Regions from separate parts of the Enterobacter sp. JBIWA008 genome, predicted to be linked through region 1. Evidence: predicted binding sites of a transcription regulator. Region 1 holds the regulator's gene; the other holds the start of a gene.
What was found. Region 1 encodes CRP, which controls carbon source genes, mostly activating them, when cyclic AMP is high. Its sites were predicted from a motif close to ATGTGANNNNNNTCACAT; they were not measured.
Positions count from the first base shown of each region.

Region 2: the regulator CRP is predicted to act here: its motif matches at 1,754-1,771, upstream of hpt (hypoxanthine phosphoribosyltransferase).

Region 1 covers NZ_CP074149.1:4,428,917-4,440,743, reverse strand. The annotation lists gene KGP24_RS21640 (cytosine deaminase) at 1-71, shown strand, start outside; gene tsgA (MFS transporter TsgA) at 90-1,274, opposite strand; gene ppiA (peptidylprolyl isomerase A) at 1,553-2,125, shown strand; gene KGP24_RS21625 (putative adenosine monophosphate-protein transferase Fic) at 2,232-2,816, shown strand; gene pabA (aminodeoxychorismate synthase component 2) at 2,847-3,410, shown strand; gene KGP24_RS21615 (aspartate aminotransferase family protein) at 3,497-4,717, shown strand; gene KGP24_RS21610 (YccS/YhfK family putative transporter) at 4,714-6,801, opposite strand; gene crp (cAMP-activated global transcriptional regulator CRP) at 6,859-7,491, opposite strand; gene KGP24_RS21600 (OsmC family protein) at 7,875-8,207, shown strand; gene KGP24_RS21595 (phosphoribulokinase) at 8,274-9,143, opposite strand; gene KGP24_RS21590 (YheU family protein) at 9,174-9,392, opposite strand; gene KGP24_RS21585 (hydrolase) at 9,389-10,411, opposite strand; gene mdcA (malonate decarboxylase subunit alpha) at 10,640-11,827, shown strand, end outside.
Region 2 covers NZ_CP074149.1:842,480-854,306, forward strand. The annotation lists gene KGP24_RS04005 (glucose/quinate/shikimate family membrane-bound PQQ-dependent dehydrogenase) at 1-1,691, opposite strand, end outside; gene hpt (hypoxanthine phosphoribosyltransferase) at 1,900-2,436, shown strand; gene can (carbonate dehydratase) at 2,498-3,160, opposite strand; gene KGP24_RS04020 (ABC transporter ATP-binding protein) at 3,268-4,194, shown strand; gene KGP24_RS04025 (ABC transporter permease) at 4,191-4,961, shown strand; gene KGP24_RS04030 (PTS sugar transporter subunit IIA) at 5,066-5,506, shown strand; gene KGP24_RS04035 (polysaccharide deacetylase family protein) at 5,569-6,816, shown strand; gene panD (aspartate 1-decarboxylase) at 6,820-7,200, opposite strand; gene panC (pantoate--beta-alanine ligase) at 7,234-8,085, opposite strand; gene panB (3-methyl-2-oxobutanoate hydroxymethyltransferase) at 8,097-8,888, opposite strand; gene folK (2-amino-4-hydroxy-6-hydroxymethyldihydropteridine diphosphokinase) at 9,012-9,491, opposite strand; gene pcnB (polynucleotide adenylyltransferase PcnB) at 9,488-10,885, opposite strand; gene gluQRS (tRNA glutamyl-Q(34) synthetase GluQRS) at 10,928-11,818, opposite strand.

The sequences.
Region 1 (11,827 bases):
CGCAGACCTGGATCCAGACGGATGTCGGAGGAGAAGAGGTGAGTTTCGCCAGAAGCAGCCCCTCTGCGTAATGCAAAGGGGCGGAGGGTTTAGTGAGAAGCTGCCGCCGCGTTGTGCTGGCGGTGGCGGGTCACAAAGCCCAGGATAAAGCACATGATGAACACCACGGCATACAGGCCATTAGCGGTGTGCAGCGCCGCCAGCGGACCGCTGTGGGCCACGATCGGGCCCGTCACCACGAAGGTGAGCATGGTGCCGATGGTGCCGCAGGTCAGGACGAAGTTAACCAGCTTCGGCGAGGCCACTTTGGTCTGCAGGGAGCCCAGGGTGATGATCGAGGTATAAATGGCGCTGGAGAAGAAGCCCAGGGTCAGAATGAACCACGGCATATGCTCCGGTGAACCATTGATGAACAGGTACATCAGCACGGTCGCCAGCCCGGCCAGCACGGTCAGAATGCGCTGCAGGTCGAAGAAGCGCAGGATGAAGCTAAACGCCCACATGCCGAACATGTAAGACATCCAGAAATCGCTCACCAGTTTACCCGCATCGTTCAGGCTCATGCCCAGACCTTTGGCGTACTCCGGTACCCAGGAAATAAAGCCCAGCTGGCCCAGGATGTAGCACAGCGCGGCGATGGAGAGGAACAGCACGCCGATGCCCCACTTTTCTTTCGCAACAGGCTCTGCGGTGGTTTGCGCTTTCTTGCCCAGCACCGGGAACTCACAGCCGAAGGTCAGAATAAAGATCGCCACGTAGACCAGGCCGATGCAGGCATAGACCCAGTACCACTCAATGCTGCGCGCCAGCAGAACGGCGGCGACCATCGGGAAAATCATTCCGGCCATGCTGAAGAAGGAGTCGGTAAACAGCAGGCGCGCGCCGCGCTGGCGGCCTTCATACATATGGGTAATGAGGAACGTACCGATCGACATGGTGATCCCGCTGACCAGACCGAGCACGAACATGGCGGCGGAGAACAGGGCGATGCTGTGGCTCAGCATCAGCCCCGCCACGGCGGCGACCATCAGCACAAAGCCAAAGCGCAGCTGGGTTTTCAGTGGGACAATTTCCATCAGCCAGGCATTCAGGAAGATAGAAATGAGGATCCCTGCGTTGAGGAAGGTGAAGGTGTTACTCATGCTGGAAACGGGCAGCTGGAAGTAGTCTGCGATATTTCCCATCACCATCCCGGTGACGATCACCAACGCGCCGGTCAGGGCGTAGGAGAAGAAGCTGATCCATGTGAGCTTGATGCGATTGCTGTTAGTCATGTCTGGCCTGTTCAGAAAAAGAAAAGCGCCCAGGGGGCGCTGAGAGCGGGCAGATTTTAGACATTAAAGTGATCTATTCATATCTTTTAAGAGAAATTCGAACTTAATTGCATGTTTTTGTGTGATCCTGATCACACAAGGTGACGCTAAAGCCAACCGTTTGCGTGGTTACAACTGTTTCAATTTCGTAAAATTAGGTAAAAGGCTGGTCTCCGTTCATACTGCTCTTTAGAATCAAGCCATTCGCTTTTTATACTGCGCTTTGTTAAGGAATTCTCATGCTCAAATCAACACTGGCGGCTGTCGCAGCTGTGTTTGCTCTTTCTGCCGTTTCCCCTGCTGCGCTGGCAGCAAAAGGGGACCCTCACGTTCTGCTGACCACCTCCGCCGGGAACATTGAGCTGGAACTGAATAGCCAGAAAGCTCCGGTTTCTGTGAAAAACTTCCTCGACTATGTGAACAGTGGTTTCTATAACAACACCACTTTCCACCGCGTGATCCCAGGCTTCATGATTCAGGGTGGCGGCTTCAACGAGCAAATGCAGCAGAAACAGCCGAACCCGCCTATTAAAAACGAAGCGGACAATGGCCTGCTGAACAAGCGCGGCACCATTTCCATGGCGCGTACCGCAGACAAAGATAGCGCGACCAGCCAGTTTTTCCTGAACGTGGCGGATAACGCCTTCCTCGACCACGGTCAACGCGACTTTGGCTATGCGGTCTTCGGTAAAATCGTGAAAGGGATGGACGTGGCCGATAAGATTTCTCAGGTGCCTACCCACGACGTCGGGCCGTATCAGAATGTGCCGTCAAAACCGGTGGTTATTCTCTCCGCAAAAGTTCTGCCGTAATTCTTCTGAACGCGGGCTTCTTCTGCCCGCGTTACGTGACCCTCCCTGCGAAAGCGCGTTTTGCTGCTTATACTTGTGGCAAACGGACTATTCAGGGAGGCGTTAAGTGAAAAAGCTCACCGACAAGCAAAAATCCCGTCTCTGGGAACAGCAGCGTAACGTCAATTTACAGGCCAGTTGTCTCCTTGAAAAAGGTAATGGTCCCTCAGAACCCCATATTGAGACGCTGGAGCTTGGGCCTTCCGCGCCCGGGTTGCCCCATCTGTGTCTTATTCATCGTCATTTGTACCGCAGCGAGATGAAGCGGGCTGGCGAGTTCCGCACCGACGATATTTTTAAAGGTGACATTCCCTTCTGCCATTTTGAGTACATCGAAAAGATGGGTAATGAGCTGATGGCGGCGCTGGAAAGTGAAAAGTATCTCGTGGGCTTTGAGAAAGCGGCTTTTGTTGACAGAATTAGTCACTATTACTGCGAAATCAACATGCTGCATCCGTTTATGCGCGGTAACGGTATTGCCCAACGCGTTTTCTTCGAGCAGCTGGCGCTCCACGCGGGCTATGCGCTGGACTGGCGCGATATCGATCCCGAGCTGTGGGTGGAGGCTAACCGAAGTGGCGCAACGGGAGATTTAACCGCGTTAAACGCTATCTTTGCCAAAGTAGTGAGCGAAGCGCGGGAATCTGAGTAGAATAGGGCGGCATTTTTTTCGGGGGCCGCCATGATTCTGCTGATTGATAACTACGATTCCTTCACCTGGAACCTTTACCAGTATTTTTGTGAACTGGGTGCAGAGGTGGTTGTCCGCCGCAACGACGAGATCGATCTCGCCGATATTGAGATGCTGGCTCCGCAGAAAATCGTGATTTCTCCGGGGCCATGTACGCCGTCGGAGTCGGGTATTTCTCTGGATATTATCCAGCACTATGCCGGCAAGCTGCCGATCCTGGGCGTCTGTCTGGGCCATCAGGCGATTGCCCAGGCGTTTGGCGCTACCATCGTGCGCGCCGCCAAAGTGATGCACGGTAAAACCTCTCCGGTCACCCACACCGGCACCGGGGTATTCACGGGGCTCAATAATCCGTTAACCGTGACGCGCTACCATTCCCTGGTCATTGACCCGCCGACGCTGCCCGCCTGCTTTGAGGTGACCGCCTGGAGCGATACGCAGGAGATTATGGGGATTCGTCACCGCGAATGGGACCTCGAAGGCGTGCAGTTCCACCCGGAAAGCATCCTCAGCGAGCAGGGCCACGCGCTGCTGGCAAATTTCCTCCATCGCTGAATAACTGTTGCCTTGTTGTGATTTTTTATGCATATTTTGTGATTATATTTTCACAATCACTGTGACATAAAATGGACGGTCATGACATGGCAACTGAACAACCAGCAATTACCCGCGCGACATTTGATGAAGTGATCCTGCCGATTTATGCACCGGCTGAGTTTATCCCGGTGAAGGGAAAAGGCAGCCGCGTCTGGGATCAGCAGGGTAAAGAGTATGTGGATTTCGCGGGCGGTATTGCGGTCACGGCGCTGGGTCATTGCCATCCCGCGCTGGTGGAGGCGCTGAAAACCCAGGGCGAAACCCTGTGGCACACCAGCAACGTGTTCACCAACGAACCGGCGCTGCGCCTGGGCCGCAAGATCATTGAGGCGACCTTTGCCGAGCGCGTGCTGTTTATGAACTCCGGCACCGAAGCCAACGAAACCGCCTTTAAGCTGGCGCGCTACTACGCGACAACGCGCCACAGCCCGTACAAAACCAAAATCATCGCCTTCCACAATGCCTTCCACGGACGCTCCTTCTTTACCGTCTCCGTTGGCGGCCAGCCGAAATATTCCGACGGGTTTGGCCCGAAGCCGGCCGACATCGTCCACGTGCCGTTTAACGATCTGCATGCGGTAAAAGCGGTAATGGACGACCACACCTGCGCCGTTGTCGTCGAGCCGATCCAGGGTGAAGGCGGCGTGACGGCGGCAACACCGGAATTTCTGAAAGGGCTGCGCGAGCTGTGCGACGAGCATCAGGCGCTGCTGGTCTTTGATGAAGTACAGTGTGGGATGGGGCGTACCGGCGATCTGTTTGCCTACATGCACTACGGCGTGACGCCGGATATTCTGACCAGCGCCAAAGCGCTCGGCGGTGGTTTCCCGGTGAGTGCGGTCCTGACGACCCAGGAGATCGCCTCCGCTTTCCACGTCGGTTCTCACGGCTCCACCTACGGCGGTAACCCGCTGGCGAGCGCCGTGGCGGGTGCTGCGTTCGACATTATCAATACGCCGGAGGTGTTGAACGGCGTTAGCGCGAAGCGCGAGCTGTTCGTAAAACACCTGCAAAAGATTGATGAGCAGTACGACGTGTTTAGCGAAATCCGTGGGATGGGGCTGTTGATTGGTGCCGAGCTGAAACCTCAGTACAAAGGCCGCGCGCGTGATTTCCTCCACGCCGCCGCGCGTGAAGGAGTGATGGTGCTGAATGCCGGGCCGGACGTAATGCGCTTTGCGCCGTCGCTGGTGGTTGAAGATAAGGATATTGAAGACGGGTTAACCCGCTTTGCCGCAGCGGTTGCGAAGATCGTTAAAGGCTAATATTCGGTTCGTTTCAACCGACGGATTAACCAAACCCCGTGATGTGGACGCTGACGCCATGCCACCGACGAAATGGTGTGCATGGTGTTCAGATGCCCCAGTACGCGCTGCAAATGCTGCTCCAGGGTGCTCATTGGGCCGTGGGTCAACGTCTCCGGCGCTTCCAGAATATTCGAATCTCCCGACTCACCCGGCGCGTCATACTCCAGACGCTGTTGACACCTCTGCAACGCAATTTCACAAGACTGCAAATAGCGCTGCGCCAGATCCGGCGTCAGCATCGTGTGCTCGCGCGCCAGCGTGGTCATGGCGTTGATGTGTTCGACGATAAACTGGCTGTGCGTCACCCAGAGCTTCATATCTGCCAGATAGTGCGAGTTAAAGCCCGGCTCCTGCATCGCCTGGTTGAGCGAGTTAAACAGGGCGTTGTGCGCCTGGTTGACCTTCATTCGCTGCCAGGCCAGCGGCGTCGGTTGAGGATTGTCGCTGAGGATCAGCCTGATGGCCTCCTGATCCGCTTCCAGCGCGTCGTGGGCATTCTGGCGCAGCAGCCCGCTTTGCCACTGCGGCCACAGCCAGACCATGCCGCCAAAGGCAATCAGGCAGCCGATCAGGGTATCAATCAGCCTGGCGACAATAAACTGTTCGCCATTGAGCGTGAGTAGCTGCAGGGTGTATACCGCCGTTACCGTAAAGCCTACCATCGCCCAGCCGTAGTTTTTGCGGATAATCAGGTAGCTCACCAGCGTGATCGCCAGCATCCCTGCCAGGGTATAGCCTTCCGGCACGTGGAAGTGTAGCGTCACGCCCGCAATGATCAGCCCGGCCATCGTTCCCCCAGCTCGATGCAGAATGCGCACCCGCGTGGCGCCGTAGCCGTTCTGGGTGACAAACAGCACGGTCATTAAGATCCAGTACGGTTTCGGCAGATGCAGCGCCATGCCCATCAGGCTGGCGGTACTGAGCATAACGCTAATCCTGGCGGCGTTGCGCAGGGCGGACGATTTAAGAGACAGATAGCTTCTGAGCGCGGGCAATAACGGAAGACGTTTCTGCTTATCCGCCATCAGGTCGCGGGGATAAAGCGGGCGTTGCGTGCGCAGCACGCGAGCGATGCGGCTGAAGTGCCAGGCGGCAAAATGGCCGACCGGGTTATCCGGATGCTGACGGGCGATTTTCTCCAGCGCGCCCAGCTGCTTATCCATGTTAAAGCGCGTCGGGTAGCGGTGATAGAGAATATCATCGGCCAGCACGCGCAGGCGTGCGGACACGGTCTGGGCGTTCCAGCGGATCACCGCTTCGGCATGGCTGCGCTCGACCAGCTTTTGCACCTCCTGCGGGTGGTGCAGGCTAACGGAGATATGCTCCTGCAGATCCAGCCCGACCTGGAAGGTGCGCAGCAGCCGTTTGTACTCGTGGTTCTTGTTGGCGGCAAGCATATGCAGCTGTTGATAGCACTGGCTTATCAGATCCACCACCTTCTGCTGGCGCGTCAGCAGGGGCGGTAAGGATTTTTCCGGATCGGTATGCTGGGTGAGCAGGGTGTATTTGGCCTCGCAGTAATCCGCAAGCTGCACATAGAGCAGGCTCAGGGATTCACGCAGCGGCTGTTCGCGCCACAGCCAGAACCAGAACCAGTTGAACAGCCCGTACCACAGTGTCCCCAGGGCGTAGATCAGCAGCGGCTCCCACACCGGCATGTTCCCGGCGAGGCTCAACGTGAAGATGGCCGCAATCAGCGAAGCGGGAAGCAGGCGGGCGTGCAGCGAACTGATTTCTGCCGTGACGCCGAGGGTCATTGCCAGCACGGTCAGGATCAGCGGCAGCGGGATATCCCGGGCCAGTAAAAGCTGTACGGCGAGGCTGCAGCCGGCAAACAGGCAGCCACCGATAATCAGTCGTTTGAAAAAGCGCTTATGCGGCGTGTCCAGACCGGCGATGTTGCAGCAGGCGGGCACGAGGGAAAACAGCAGGCCTTGCTGAAGATGTCCGAGGATCAGGCCTATGGCCACAGGAAGACACAACACCAGCGTTTGTCGCAGTGCGTAGTTAACTTCCGGGTGATAGATCAGCCTGCGCCACATGGGGAGTAGAGACAAAAACGGCGTGACACCTTGCGATGGCACGCCGTTTAAGCGGAATTAACGCGTTCCGTAGACCACGATGGTTTTACCGTGGGCGGAGATCAGGTTTTGATCTTCCAGCATTTTCAGGATACGGCCCACTGTTTCGCGGGAGCAACCGACGATCTGACCAATTTCCTGACGGGTAATTTTAATTTGCATGCCGTCCGGGTGGGTCATTGCGTCTGGCTGTTTCGCCAGGTTCAGCAGGGTTTGTGCGATGCGGCCAGTCACGTCCAGGAAGGCGAGGTTGCCCACTTTCTCTGAGGTGACCTGGAGACGGCGCGCCATCTGGGAAGAAAGACGCATCAGGATATCAGGGTTAACCTGAATCAGCTGACGGAACTTCTTGTAAGAAATTTCAGCCACTTCACATGCTGTCTTTGCTCGAACCCAGGCGCTACGTTCCTGGCCTTCTTCAAACAGGCCCAGTTCACCGATGAAATCGCCCTGGTTCAGATAAGAAAGGATCATCTCTTTCCCTTCTTCATCTTTGATCAGCACTGCCACCGAGCCTTTAACGATGTAATACAACGTTTCCGCTTTTTCACCCTGGTGAATCAGCGTGCTCTTTGATGGGTACTTATGAATGTGGCAATGAGACAAGAACCATTCGAGAGTCGGGTCTGTTTGCGGTTTGCCAAGCACCATGCGCTGTTATCCTCTGTTATAAGCTGTCACCAGAGTCATCAGATGCATCCGGACTCTGGGGTTGCAATCGAATTCTTACCCATACCCTGGGAAGTCGGCTACCGTAACGTTTCGCAGCCAGTAAAGTTTGATGTCCTCTGCATACATGTGTAACGTCAATGTATTACTGTAGCATCCAGAGTGTTTTAGCATAGCTTTCGCCGCGTGTCTCCTGGTGTCTCGCTTCAGCATGATGCAGGTCGCCTTCCATTGCGAGAAATGTAACGCACGCGTAATCTGTCACCAAAAATGCAACGTTGGAGTTTAAGAATATGCAAGCGCGCGTGAAATGGGTTGAAGGTTTAACGTTCCTGGGCTAGTCCGCGTCAGGACACCAGATTTTGATGGACGGCAACTCCGGCGATAAAGCGCCAAGCCCAATGGAAATGGTGCTGATGGCGGCAGGTGGATGCAGCGCCATTGACGTGGTGTCGATTCTGCAAAAAGGTCGTCATGACGTGACGGATTGTGAGGTCAAACTCACGTCAGAGCGTCGCGAAGAGGCGCCACGCCTGTTCACCCATATTAACCTGCACTTTGTGGTCACCGGTAAAGAGCTGAAAGACGCGGCGGTCTCGCGTGCGGTGGACCTGTCTGCGGAGAAGTACTGCTCTGTGGCGTTAATGCTGGAGAAAGCGGTAAAAATCACGCATTCGTATGAAGTGATCGAGGGCTAATTAATGGGGCATCGTGCGTGTTGATGCCCTCACTCTAACCCTCTCCCACTGGGAGAGGGAACATGTTCACGCTATCTGCTTCCCTTCCATCAGTCGCTCCACCAGCGGCGTCATGATGAGCTCCATCGCCAGCCCCATTTTACCGCCCGGCACCACTAACGTATTCATGTGCGAAATAAACGAGCCCTGCAGCATGGCCAGCAGCCAGGGGTAATCAATACCGTCGAGGTTGCGGAAATGGATCACCACAAAGCTCTCATCCAGCGACGGGATGCTTTTGGCGGCAAACGGGTTGGAGGTGTCCACCGTCGGCACGCGCTGGAAGTTGATATGGGTGCGGGAGAACTGCGGCGTCAGGAAGTTAATGTAATCCTCCATGGAGCGCACCACTGAGTCCATCACCGCCTCTCGCGAATGGCCGCGCTCGCTCATGTCGCGCGTCAGCTTCTGGATCCACTCCAGGTTAACGATAGGAACCACGCCGACCAGCAGATCCACGTGACGCGCCACGTCGTGTTGAGGGGTGACCACGCCACCGTGCAATCCTTCGTAAAAAAGGACGTCGGTGGGTTCCGGCAGCGGCTGCCACGGGGTAAAGGTGCCCGGCACCTGATTCCAGGGTACGGCTTCGTCATAGGTATGCAGATACTTGCGGGACTGCCCTTTGCCGCTCTGACCGTACTCTATAAAGGTTTGTTCCAGCAGGCCGAAGTCATTGGCTTCCGGGCCGAAGTAGCTGATGTGTTTACCCAGATCGCGCGCCTTACGGATGGCCATGTCCATCTCCGGACGCGTGTAGCGGTGAAAACTGTCGCCTTCGACCTCCGCCGCACGGAGATTCAGCTGGGCGAAAATCTTGCGAAATGCGAGGCTGGTGGTGGTGGTTCCCGCACCACTCGACCCCGTAACGGCAATAACCGGATGTCTGGCAGACATAGCAACTCCCTGACTGAAAAGGGTGGAAGATCAGCCGTGAAACGCGTTGCGGGGCATGATATTGACCGTCTCATGCAGTTCTGACCACACCAGCACCACGTCGCCGCTTTTCAGCTGGCGCTTAACATCGTTGACCTTTTGCTCAAGCGAGCGTTCCTGTTCACCATAATCGGTGCCTTCGCGTAATACAAAGCTTTCAATAAGATTATCGAGCGTAATGGGCGCCAGATCCTGCCAGGGAATAATCATTTTGCACCGTCCAGATAAGGGGTTAGCCAGTCAGGAATACGCGCCTCAAGCCACATTTTCGGGCGGCGCAGCGTGCCGCCGATAAACCCGACGTGGCCGCCGTGCTCGGTCAACTGATAGTGAACGTTGTCGGGCAGGAATTCCTGAGCGGGGATCGAGTGATGATCCATAAACGGGTCATCTTTGGCATGAATAATCAGCGTTGGCTGCGTGATTTTGCTGAGCAGCGGCATAGCGCTGCACTGACGATAATAGTCAATCGCATCGGCGAAGCCGTGGATTTTCGCGGTGATCAGGTCGTCGAACTCGCGGATACGGCGCACCTTTTTCAGCTGGCGCAGGCTTACCGGCAGGGTATCCGGGTAGGCCTTCAGCTTGCGCGCCGCGTTGGCCTTCAGCAGGTTGAGCAGGTAGCGCTGATAGACGCGGGAAAAGCCTTTATCCATGTGGTAACTGCACTGCTCCAGCATAAACGGCGCGGAGACAATGACGGCGGCATCCAGCGGTACGCTTTCGCCCTCTTTAGCCAGCAGACAGGCCAGCATGTTTCCACCCAGCGAGTAGCCCACGGCGGCGGTTGGCACGGTGCCATGATTTTCCCGCAGCCAGTGTAAAAACCACGTCCCGTCTTCGGTTTCACCCGAGTGATAAATGCGTTTCTGACGATTCGGTTCGCCGCTGCAGCCGCGAAAATGCATCACCACGCCGAGCCAGCCGCGCGCTTTTGCCGCTTCAATTAACCCATGCGCATACGGGCTGTGCAGGCTGCCTTCCAGACCGTGAAAGACCACCAGACGCGGCTTATGGCGAGCCTGTTCAGGCGCTTCGCTCCAGGCGAGATCCAGAAAATCACCGTCTGGCAGGTCAAGCCGTTGCCAGTGCGGGGTGAACTGAACCTTGCGGCGGATCAGTCGCGGCAGCATGGTCTGCAAATGGGGATTGGCCACGCCGCGCATAGGCACGAACTCAGTGCTGTCTTCGGCCGCAATGTCGAAGTCTGATGGAATGATTTGGGTCATAAGCGCGATGCTGATTCTTGTCGGAAATTTACGGTACTTTCCGAATTGTACCCCGTTTAGCCTGGTTTTCCGAAACATGAACTGATCCCGATCACAAATCTTTACCTTGATTATTACTCTCAGGCTAATGATTTAGCTCTACGCTTAATTGATGCCTTTCTCACCAGAGCGCACACTTTACTCAACGTTAAGCAAATCAAAATGATTAGCTGAATCAGGAGGTTAATAATGTTATCTGGGCAAACACCCACCCGGCAATGGAACACGCGACGCAGTGAAAAAGCGCGTCGTCTGGCCTCCGTACCGGTGCAGGGCAAGGTACTGCCAACCGGCGATCTTGTCGCCATGCTGGAAAAATTAATCGCGCCTGGCGATAAGGTCGTTCTGGAAGGTAACAACCAGAAGCAGGCGGATTTTCTTTCCCGCTCGCTGGCCGAAGTGAACCCGCAAATTGTCCACGACCTGCATATGATCATGCCGAGCGTCGGGCGCAGCGAGCATCTTGATATCTTCGAGAAAGGCATCGCCCGCAAGCTGGACTTCTCCTTCTCCGGGACGCAAAGCCTGCGTATTTCGCAGCTGCTGGAAGACGGTCAGCTCGAAATCGGTGCGATTCACACCTACATCGAACTTTACTCACGCCTCTACGTCGACCTTTCGCCCAACGTGGCGCTGATTGCCGGGTTTAAAGCGGACCGCAAAGGCAACCTCTACACCGGGGCGAGCACCGAAGATACCCCGGCGCTGGTGGAAGCCGCCGCGTTCCACGACGGCATCGTCATCGCGCAGGTGAACGAGCTGGTGGACGACGAGTGTGACCTGCCGCGCGTGGATATCCCTGGCTCGTGGATCGACTTCGTGGTGGTTGCCGATAAGCCGTTCTTTATCGAACCGCTGTTTACCCGCGACCCGCGCCTGATTAAGCAGGAACACATCCTGATGGCGATGATGGCGATCAAAGGCATCTACGCGGAGCACCAGGTGCAGTCCCTGAACCACGGTATTGGCTTTAACACCGCGGCGATTGAGCTGCTGCTGCCCACCTACGGCGAACAGCTCGGCCTGAAGGGTAAAATCTGTAAACACTGGACGCTGAACCCGCATCCGACGCTGATCCCCGCCATTGAAAGCGGCTGGGTGGAAAGCGTGCACTGCTTCGGCGGCGAGCTGGGGATGGAAGAGTACATCCGCGCCCGTCCGGACGTGTTCTTTACCGGTGCCGACGGCTCCATGCGTTCCAACCGCGCCTTCTGCCAGCTGGCAGGCCAGTATGCGGTCGATATGTTTATCGGCTCGACCCTGCAGGTTGACGGTTATGCCAACTCCTCAACGGTGACCCGCGGTCGTCTTTCCGGCTTCGGCGGTGCGCCAAACATGGGGCACGACCCACACGGTCGTCGCCACGCCACACCGGCC
Region 2 (11,827 bases), 1.2 Mb from region 1:
TGGAACATCACGCGGCACACCAGCTGGTCAAACATGGTGGCACCCCACATGTCCGCACCGCTGAGGTCTTTCTTCGGACGGAAGCTCAGGTCAGAGAACGGCTGGGTTTTGCTGACGTAATCGCCTTTAGCCGCGCCCTGCGGAACCGGTTTTTCCGGAGCAGGCACAACCAGCTTGCCGTTGCTGCGATCCAGGACGAAGATGTTACCCGTCTTGGCCGGAGCGTAAATCACCGGCACGGTTTTGCCGTCAACGGTAATGTCCGCCAGCGTCGGCTGGGACGGCATATCCATATCCCACAGATCGTGGTGAACGGTCTGGTAGCTCCATGCCAGCTTGCCGGTGGTCGCATTCAGCGCCACGATAGCGCTCGCATAACGCTCCTGCTCCGGCGTGCGGTTACCGCCCCAGATATCTGGCGTGGTTACGCCCATCGGCAGGTAGACCAGATCCAGCTTCGCGTCATACGCTGCAGGTGCCCAGGAGTTAGGCGAGTTAAAGGTAAAGGTGTGCTCGTCCGACGGGATCGCGTTTGGATCTTTCGCGCCCGGGTCGAAGGCCCACAGCAGTTTACCGGTGTTCACGTCGAAGCCACGGATAACGCCGGAGGTTTCACGCGTGGAGAAGTTATCCGTAACCGAACCGGCAATCACGATGGTTTTATCGGTAATGATTGGCGGAGAGGTGGGCTCATAAAGACCCGGCGTGGTGTCCGGCATGTTGGTCTGCAGGTTCAGAATACCTTTGTTGGCAAAGGTTTCGCACAGCTTGCCCGTTTCGGCGTTGATGGCGAACAGACGGCCATCGTTCACCGGCAGCATAATGCGGCGCGGGCAGTCGGCGATGACTTCCGGGCTGGCATTATCGGCACGCGCTTCGTGGTAAGAGACGCCACGGCAGGTCACGTGCTGGAACGACGGGTTGGAGTTCAGCTGCGGATCGAAGTGCCATTTCTCTTTACCGGTGGCCGCGTCGAGCGCGAACAGACGCTGGTGCGCAGTACACAGGTAGAGCATGTTGCCCACTTTAATCGGGGTCACTTCGTTGGTCAGCTCGCCCGGATCGTTCGGCATCTTCAGGTCGCCGGTACGGAATACCCAGGCTTCTTTAAGGTTTTTAACGTTGTCCGCGTTGATCTGCTTAAGCGGGGAGTAACGCTGACCTTCCTGGTTACGACCATAGGCCGGCCAGTCACCGTCAGCGACCTGGGAGATAGCTGCTGCAGGCGTGGATTCCGCGTTCAGCGTACCGTTGATCTCCTGTGGGTCGTTAAAGCCGGCCCAGGTCAGAATGCCGCCGGTAATCAGCAGGGCAACAACCAGGCCTGCTACCGCACCGCTGGAAGGCACAATCAGGCGACGCCAGACAAACGGTAGGATCAGCCAGATACCGAAGAAGACCAGGATGTCGCTACGCGGCGTCAGTGCCCAGAAGTCGAACCCGACTTCCCAGACGCCCCAGATCATGGTGGCAAGAAGGAGTGCGGCATACAGCCACAGTGCAGATTGTTTTCTACGCAACAGCAGGACGGTTACGGCAACCATAACCAGACCCGCAATCGGGTAGTACCAGGAGCCGCCTAAAGCGACCAGCCAGACGCCACCGATTAACAGATACAGCGCGCAGAAGGCTGCGAACGCTGCTGTTAATGTCACCAGTAGACGCGGCTGTTTAGAGTGTGTTTCAGCCATAGAAAGTGTACTCGTCAGTTTTTGTTAATAATTTGCTAGCAACTAATTATAGGTATTAACAAGTGTGATCGGAATCACAATATTTGCTTTTTATAACTCATACGCCAGGGTTATCCATTTGCTGATATAATGGCTGGCTTGCGTATCGATGCCGGAGATGAATTCATCCGCATTGAGAGATTTTCATTAAAATCATTTGGTTAGTAATATGAAACATACTGTTGAAGTGATGATCCCGGAAGCCGAGATCAAAGCGCGTATCGCCGAACTGGGTCATCAAATCACCGAACATTACAAGGACAGCGGCAGCGAAATGGTGCTGGTCGGTCTGTTGCGCGGCTCTTTCATGTTCATGGCAGACCTGTGCCGTGAAGTGCATGTGCCCCATGAGGTCGATTTTATGACCGCCTCCAGCTACGGCAGCGGCATGTCTACAACCCGTGATGTGAAAATCCTGAAAGATCTGGATGAAGATATTCGTGGCAAAGATGTGTTGATCGTTGAGGACATTATCGACTCCGGCAACACGCTTTCAAAAGTGCGTGAGATCCTGAGCCTGCGCGAGCCGAAATCACTGGCGATTTGTACGCTGCTGGATAAGCCCGACCGCCGTGAAGTGCAGGTACCGGTAGAGTTTGTTGGCTTCTCCATCCCGGACGAATTCGTGGTGGGTTACGGCATTGACTACGCACAGCGTTATCGTCATCTGCCGTATGTTGGGAAAGTGGTATTGCTGGACGAGTAATTACGGGCTGATGCCCTCACCCCGGCCCTCTCCTACAGGGAGAGGGAGAAAATCCCCGGCTTTATTTATGGTTCACATGCTTAAGCTGAAGGTTGGCTATCCCCGAACGATAACGCTGCTCCAGCGTTTCGCGGTTGGTGGCGGTGACTTCCAGATTACGCAGCAGACCATCGTGAATGCCGTACGCCCAGCCGTGGATAGAGACCTTCTGCCCGCGTTTCCACGCCGATTGCATGATCGTTGAGTGGCCGAGGTTATACACCTGCTCCATCACGTTGAGTTCGCAGAGGGTATCCATGCGACGCTCCTGCGGCATTTCGCCCAGCAGTGAGCTATGTTTGAACCAGATATCGCGGATGTGCAGTAGCCAGTTATCAATGAGCCCCAGTTCCGTGTTTTCAACCGCCGCCTGCACGCCGCCGCAGCCATAATGGCCGCAAATGATGATGTGCTCGACTTGCAGAACGTCCACGGCATACTGAACAACAGAAAGACAGTTAAGATCGGTGTGAATCACGAGATTGGCGACATTGCGATGAACAAACAGTTCGCCGGGTTCAAGGCCGGTCAGGCGCTCCGCCGGTACGCGGCTGTCGGAACATCCAATCCAGAGAAAGCGTGGGTTCTGAGCCTGCGCGAGTTTTCCAAAAAATCCGGGGTCTTCCTCCACCAGCATTTTTGACCATAGTGCATTGTTGCTGATGAGTGTATCTATGTTGTTCATGGAGGTTAGCGACCTGTAACCGAGTTATTGCGTTGCGCTACTATAGGGTAACCCGACTTTTAATGAAACCACACAACGTGTGTAAGAACTGAAGGTAAGTTAATTTCATGGCAATTGCACTGGAGCTTGAGCAGCTTAAAAAAACCTATTCGGGTGGCATTCAGGCGCTACGCGGAATAGATCTTAAAGTAGAGGCCGGCGATTTTTACGCGCTTCTGGGGCCGAACGGGGCGGGGAAATCGACCACCATTGGGATTATCAGCTCGCTGGTCAACAAAACGTCCGGCCGGGTGAGCGTCTTTGGGTACGACCTGCAAAAAGATGTGGTTAACGCCAAGCGCCAGCTGGGGCTGGTTCCGCAGGAGTTCAACTTCAACCCGTTCGAGACGGTGCAGCAAATTGTCGTTAACCAGGCGGGCTATTACGGCGTTGAGCGTAAAGAGGCCCTGGAGCGTAGCGAAAAATACCTTAAGCAGCTCGATCTGTGGGAAAAGCGTAACGAACGCGCGCGCATGTTGTCCGGCGGGATGAAGCGCCGCCTGATGATTGCCCGTGCGCTGATGCACGAGCCAAAACTGCTGATCCTCGATGAACCGACAGCGGGTGTTGATATCGAACTTCGCCGTTCCATGTGGGGCTTCCTGAAAGATCTCAACGACAAAGGCACCACCATTATTCTGACCACCCACTACCTTGAAGAGGCAGAAATGCTGTGCCGCAACATCGGCATCATTCAGCACGGTGAGCTGGTGGAAAACACCTCGATGAAGAATCTGCTCTCCAAGCTGAAATCCGAAACCTTCATTCTCGATCTGGCGGCTAAAAGCGCGCTGCCGAAGCTGGAAGGGTATCAGTATCGCCTGGTGGATACCTCGACGCTGGAGGTGGAAGTGCTGCGCGAGCAGGGGATTAACAGCGTGTTCTCGCAGCTCAGTGCGCAGGGGATTCAGGTCTTAAGTATGCGTAACAAAGCGAACCGACTGGAAGAGCTGTTTGTCTCTCTGGTACATGACAAACAAGGAGACAAGGCATGACGCATCTTTACTGGGTCGCGCTGAAAAGTATCTGGGCGAAAGAGATTAACCGCTTTATGCGTATCTGGGTGCAAACCCTGGTGCCGCCGGTCATCACGATGACGCTCTATTTCATCATCTTCGGTAACCTGATTGGTTCCCGAATTGGTGAGATGCACGGCTTTACCTATATGCAGTTTATCGTGCCGGGCCTGATCATGATGGCGGTGATCACCAACGCCTACGCCAACGTGGCGTCGTCGTTCTTTAGCGCCAAGTTCCAGCGCAATATTGAAGAGCTGCTGGTGGCGCCCGTACCGACGCACGTCATTATTGCCGGCTATGTGGGCGGCGGCGTGGCGCGCGGGCTGTGTGTGGGGATTCTGGTCACGGCGATTTCGCTGTTCTTCGTGCCGTTCCAGGTCCACTCGTGGCTGTTTGTCGCACTGACGCTGCTTCTGACGGCGATCCTGTTCTCGCTGGCCGGTCTGCTGAACGCCGTGTTCGCCAAAACGTTTGACGACATCAGCCTGATCCCGACCTTCGTGCTGACGCCGTTGACCTATCTCGGCGGGGTGTTCTACTCCCTGACGCTGCTGCCACCGTTCTGGCAGGCGCTGTCGCACCTGAACCCGATTGTCTACATGATCAGCGGCTTCCGCTTTGGCTTCCTCGGCATTACCGATGTGCCGCTGTTTACCACGGTGGCGGTGCTGGTGGTGTTCATCATCGCCTTCTACCTGCTGTGCTGGTCTCTGATCCAGCGCGGACGCGGTCTGCGCAGCTAATCTTTTGCCCGGCGACGTTCTGTTTGCCGGGCACTTTCTTTGACAGTTATCACCGCAAGCTAACCTTCACTTCGCTAAACTACTTGCCTGCTAAGGAGGGAGTTATGCTGGGATGGGTTATCACCTGCCACGATGAACAGGCGCAGGAAATGCTGGATAAGCTTGAAGCCAGATTTGGGCCGCTGGTGCAATGCCGGGCGGTAAACTACTGGCGTGGGTTGAGCACCAACATGCTTAGCCGCATGATGTGTGATGCCCTGCATGAAACGGACACCGGTGATGGCGTGATTTTTCTTACCGATAGATCGGGCGCGGCGCCTTATCGCGCAGCCGCTTTGCTGAGCCATAAGCATGCGTGCTGTGAAGTGATCTCGGGTATTAACCTCTCCCTGCTGGCGTTAATGTATCCGCAGCGTGAATCCTTAAGCAGCGCTGAGTTTCGCCAGGCCATCGTGGCACAGGGCGTTCCGGGCGTCAGCAGCTTGTGGCATCAGCAGCAAAAAAATCCTCCTTTCGTCCTGCTCCACGATCTGTATAAGAATTAAACGTTGGTATTGATGTCTCATTTGTTACAATAGCGGCAGTTTTCCGCACCGATTAAGACACCATGCTACCGCGCATTCTTTTCTTGCTATTGATGCTCATTTCCGGCGTCAGCTCAGCCAGTTTACTCAGTCAGCAAACGCTGCCTGCCCAGTACATGCAAACCACCGAAGACGCGGCGATCTGGGCGCAGGTGGGGAACAGCGTGATTAACGTCGGTAACGTGCGCGCCGGGCAGATCCTGGCGGTTGTGCCCGCAGCGGCGGACTACTATGAATTTCGCTTTGGTTTTGGTACGGGCTTTATCGACAAAGGGCACCTGGAACCGGTTCAGGGGAAACAGCGCGTCGAGGACAGCCTCGGGGACCTCAATAAGCCCCTGAGCAATCAGAACCTCATTACCTGGAAAGACACGCCGGTATATAACGCGCCGTCGAGCGGCAGCGCGCCGTTCGGCACATTAAGCGCCAATCTTCGCTATCCGATACTGAACAAACTGAAAGACCGTCTGAATCAGACCTGGTTCCAGATCCGCATCGGCAATCGTCTGGCGTGGATCAGCAGCCTGGATGCGCAGGAAGATAACGGACTTCCGGTTCTGACCTACCATCATATTTTGCGTGATGAAGAAAACACGCGCTTTCGACATACGTCCACGACGACCAGCGTACGTGCGTTCAACAACCAGATGGCCTGGTTACGCGATCAGGGCTATACCACCCTGACGATGTACCAGCTGGAAGGGTACGTGCGTAACAAAATGAACCTGCCTGCAAAATCGGTGGTGATTACCTTTGACGACGGCCTGAAATCCGTCAGCCGCTATGCTTATCCTGTGCTGAAAGAGTACGGCTTTAAGGCTACCGCATTTATTATCTCTTCCCGCATTAAAGGCCACCCACAGAAGTGGGATCCAAAATCGCTGCAGTTTATGAGCGTGCAGGAGATTAAGGGCATTCAGGATGTGTTCGATATTCAGTCTCACACTCACTTCCTGCACCGCGTGGATGGGTATAAACACCCGATTTTACTGAGCCGCAGCTATCACGTGATTTTGTTTGATTTTGAACGCTCGCGTCGCGCGCTGGCGCAGTTTAATCCACGCGTGCTCTATCTTTCCTATCCGTTTGGCGGCTACGACAATAAAGCGATAAAGGCGGCGAATGATGCCGGTTTTCATCTGGCGGTAACGACGGTGAAAGGGAAGGTGAAGCCGGGGGATAATCCGTTCTTGCTGAAACGTCTGTACATCTTAAGAACGGATTCGCTGGAAACAATGTCGCGGCTGATCAGCAATCAGCCGCAGGGATAGTGCTTAAGCAACCTGAACCGGGATCGCCTTCGCGGTACGTTTCATGTCGTTTTCGCCTTCAAAGTAGGCGACTTTCGGCTGCCAGCGGCGTGCTTCTTCATCAGACATCATCACGAAGCTGGCGATAATCACAATATCGCCCACGTCCGCACAGTGCGCTGCCGCGCCGTTAACGGAGATGATTTTAGACCCACGCTCGGCTGCAATGGCGTAGGTTGAGAAACGTTTGCCGTTGTTGACGTTCCAGATATCAATCGCTTCGTTTTCAAGGATGCCCGCAGCATCAAGGAAATCCTGGTCGATGGCGCAGGAGCCTTCATAGTGCAGGTCGGCCTGGGTGACTTTCACACGGTGAAGCTTACCTTGCAGCATTTTGCGAATCATTACGTTTACCTTTCATCTTCCGGGTAGAGAAACCTACGCCAGTTCAACCACTTTGTTGTCGATTAGGCGGGCTTGACCAAGCCATGCCGCCACCAGAATGACCGCACGTTTGCTGGTCTGTGCAAGCTCCAGAAGCGTGTCGGCATCGCGAATTTGAATATCATCAGCGCGGAAGCCTTTATCGTTCAGCGTCTGTTCAGCCAGAGCAATAATCTCTTCGGCAGTTAACTCTTTCGCCAGAAGCTGTTCTGCCATGGTATTCATCACCTTGCTTAATCCAGGCGCGATTTTACGCTGTTCGGCGGTCAGGTAGCCATTTCGCGAGCTAAGCGCCAGACCGTCTTTGGCGCGTACAATCGGTACGCCGACAATCTCGATATCGTAACCCATATCCGCAACCATCTTGCGGATCAGCGCCAGCTGCTGGAAATCCTTCTCGCCAAAACACGCGACGTCGGGCTGAACGAGGTTGAACAGCTTGCTGACGATGGTCGATACGCCACGGAAATGACCAGGGCGGCTTGCGCCTTCCAGCATGGTGGAAATACCCGGTACGTCAACGTAAGTGGCCTCATCGGTACCCTGCGGGTAAACATCCGCCGGTGCAGGTGAGAAGACGATATCCGCATGGCGTTTTTTGAGCTTCTCGCAATCTTCCTGCAGGGTGCGCGGATAGCGTGCCAGATCGTCGGCGCGGTCAAACTGCATTGGGTTAACGAAGATACTGACCACCACGATATCTGCACGGGCTCTTGCTTCATCGACCAGCTTCATATGGCCGTCATGCAGGTTACCCATGGTCGGGACCAGTGCGATACGTTTACCTTCCTGACGCGCACGACGGATATGCTGGCGCAGCAGCGGCAGGGTTTCAATGATTAGCACAACGAGACTCCTTAATGGAAACTGTGTTCTTCACCCGGGTAAACACCGGATTCAACGTCGGCAATATACTGCCTGACCGCAGCGCGCATGTCGCCCGCTTCGGTGAGGAAATTTTTGGCAAACTTCGGAATATGCCCGCCGGTGATGCCAAAGGCGTCGTGCATCACCAGGATCTGACCGTCGGTCACGTTGCCTGCGCCAATACCTATCACCGGAATGGACAGAGCTTCAGTAATACGCTTCGCCAGCTCAACCGGCACGCACTCCAGCACCAGCAGCTGCGCACCTGCGGCTTCCAGCGCCATGGCATCATCAAACAGCGTCTGGGCTGCGTCACCGCGGCCCTGCACCTTATATCCACCAAAGATGTTGACGGACTGCGGCGTCAGGCCCAAATGACCGCACACCGGCACGGCGCGCTCGGTGAGCATTTTCACCGTATCCACCAGCCAGGCGCCGCCTTCAATTTTGACCATGTTGGCACCGGCGCGCATTACTGCCGCCGCGTTTTGGAATGCCTGCTCTGGCGTGGCGTAGGCCATAAACGGCAGATCGGAGAGCAGCAGGCAGGCTGGGGCACCACGGCGTACAGCGCGGGTATGGTAAGCGATATCCTCAACCGTGACCGGGAGGGTGGAATCATGTCCTTGTACCGTCATCCCTAACGAATCTCCGACCAGCATGACGTTGATACCCTCTTCGGCAAAGAGTTTGGCGAAGCTGTAGTCATACGCGGTGATGGTGGCGAAGCGTTTGTTTTCCTGTTTGCATTTCTGCAGTAAGGAGATGGTGGTTGGTTTCATACTGTTTCCTGATAGCCCAAAAGCGAATCTTTGCGCATTCTAACAGTAACATTCGAGGGAACAATGATTTTAGGTAACCGATTAGCCACAATTATTTTGAGGCTAATCGGCGAGGGAACAGGATCACCAGCGGGCGGGTCTTTCCGCGTTGAGGCTGTCCAGAATGGACTTGAGTGGAGTGCCGTCCGGGAAGATGAAATCGGGGGCGACTTCAAAGAGCGGCCAGAGCATAAACCCGCGATTTTTCATGTCGTAATGCGGAACGGTGAGACGTTCAGTGTTAATGGTCTCGTGACCAAACAGCATAATGTCGAGGTCCAGCGTGCGCGGCCCCCAGCGCTCGGCTTTGCGCACGCGGCCCTGCTGCAGCTCAATGCGCTGGGTGTTATCCAGCAGCGTTTCGGCACTAAGAGCGGTTTCAAGCACTACGGCGGCATTGAGATAATCAGGCTGATCCTGCGGACCCAGCGGCGGCGTGCGGTAGAAAGAGGAGACCGCCACTATTCGACTTTGTGGGATCTCCCCCAGCGCCTGTACGGCAGCGTTAACCTGCTCCAGCGGAGAGGCTAAATTACTGCCGATGGCGATATACGCGAGGGTCATGCTGTCCCTTCACGACGCGGCGCGCGTTTGCGCGGACGACGATGACGGCGACGCGGTTCCGGCTCTTCATCCAGTCCGGTGAGCATGTCTTTTTGCTCCGGCGGTGCTGAGACCTGGAATTCGGCCCACCACTGCGCCAGGCGCTGCAGTTCCTGATTGCGTTCAATTTCAGCACGCAGCGACAGCAGATCGAAGGCGGCGCGGAATTTTGGATGCTCCATCAGCTTCCAGGCGCGTTTGCCCTGACGACGGGACATGCGCAGCTGAAGCTGCCAGATATCGCGCACCAGCGTGGTAATACGTTTTGGAATAGCGAGCGTACGGCACCCTTCGTCCAGCACGTCGTTTGCGGCCAGCGCGAAGGCATCATAGTAGGCGAGCCCGCTCTCCTGGGTGATGCGCTGGGCCGTTTCCAGCAGCGGATACCAGAACATCGCCGCAAACAGGAACGCTGGATTGACGCGCATGTCGTTGCGAATACGGGTATCGGTATTTTTCAGCACCTGCGCAATCATCCGCTCCATTGGGCTATCACCGCTTTCGGTGAAGTAACGGGTAATGGTCGGGAACAGCGGCTGGAACAGGTTGTATTCGCGCAGCAGATTATAGGTTTCAAAGCCGTGGCCAGCCTGCAGCAGCTTCAGGGCCTCTTCGAACAGGCGGGCAGGAGGTACGTCGTTAATCAGCGTCGCCAGACGCGGAATCGGCTCTGCCGTTTCCGGGCTAATGCGCATATTGAGCTTGGCGGCGAAACGCACGGCGCGCAGCATACGCACGGGATCTTCGCGATAGCGTGTTTCCGGCGTGCCAATCAGGCGGATCAGACCTTCTTTCAGGTCCTGCATGCCGCCGACGTAATCGCGCACGGTGAAATCCGCCACGCTGTAATAAAGGCTGTTGATGGTGAAGTCACGACGCTGGGCATCTTCTTCGATAGAGCCAAAGATATTGTCACGCAGCAGCATACCGTTCTGGCCGCGCTGTGACGTAGTGCGATCGGATGCGCCCGCTTCGTGGTGGCCGCGGAAGGTCGCCACTTCGATAATTTCCGGGCCAAACATCACGTGAGCCAGACGGAAACGGCGGCCAACGAGACGGCAGTTACGGAATAGTTTGCGCACCTGCTCAGGCGTGGCGCTGGTCGTCACGTCGAAATCTTTTGGTTTTTTGCCCAGCAGTAAATCACGTACTCCACCGCCCACGAGGTAGGCCTCGTAGCCCGCTTTATTCAGACGATAGAGCACCTTGAGGGCATTTTCACTGATATCTTTGCGGGAAATAGTGTGCTGCTCACGCGGAATAACCGACATGTGTGGCTGCGCAATAGCATCGTTCGCCATGCTCTCTTCGCGGCTTAGCACTTTACGGCAAAAATTAGCGACTCGGGTAAAAATGGTACACCTCGTAGTGTGTTTTGTTATGAAAAAAGCGGCTAATCATAGCTCAGCGCAACGCATTTGAGAATGCTGGATTTTTGGCACAGCCGCGAGCGTCCAGTTGGCAATGGCCATTTTCAGCAGTTCGTCAATACGCAGATCCTGCCATTCCTGGGTTACATTCTGGTTGAGAAATCTCAGCGCGTCGATCAAAACAGGACGCGGATCGCTGTCCGGCAGGGCCGGGGCGTGGTTCTGCTTTGACAATTTAAAGCCCTGCGCATTGACCGCCAGCGGCAGATGAACGTAGTCCGGTGCCGTCCAGCCAAACTGGTGATACAGCGAGATTTGTCGCACTGTAGGCTCAACCAGATCCGCGCCGCGCACAATTTCCGTCACGCCCTGGAAACGATCGTCGACGACCACCGCCAGGTTATAGGCAAACAGGCCGTCACGACGATGAATAATAAAATCCTCACGCGCCAGACGTTCATCGGCATGAATCTCACCGGAGAGGAGATCGGTAAAGCGCGTCACCGGGGAACGCTGCCGTATACGCACGGCGGCATTTTCCGGGGGAAGATTCAGCGTGCGGCAGTGGCCGTCATAGACGCCACCCGCGCTCTGGATACGCGCGCGGGTACAGGTGCAGTTATAGGAAAGCCCCCGATCGCGAAGCCAGGCCAGCCGTTCCCGATAAGCATCGTGACGTTTTGACTGCCAGAGAACCTCGTCGTCCCAGTGAAGACCGTAATGTTCCAGCTGACGCAGAATGGTGTCTGCAGCACCGGGAACTTCACGCGGAGGGTCAATATCTTCAATGCGGACAAGCCATTTTCCCTGGCGGGCGCGAGCCTGCAGGTAGCTGCCGAGCGCGGCAATCAATGAGCCGAAGTGTAATTCACCGGAAGGAGATGGCGCGAAGCGCCCAATATAATGTGATTCAGACATATCAGCAGT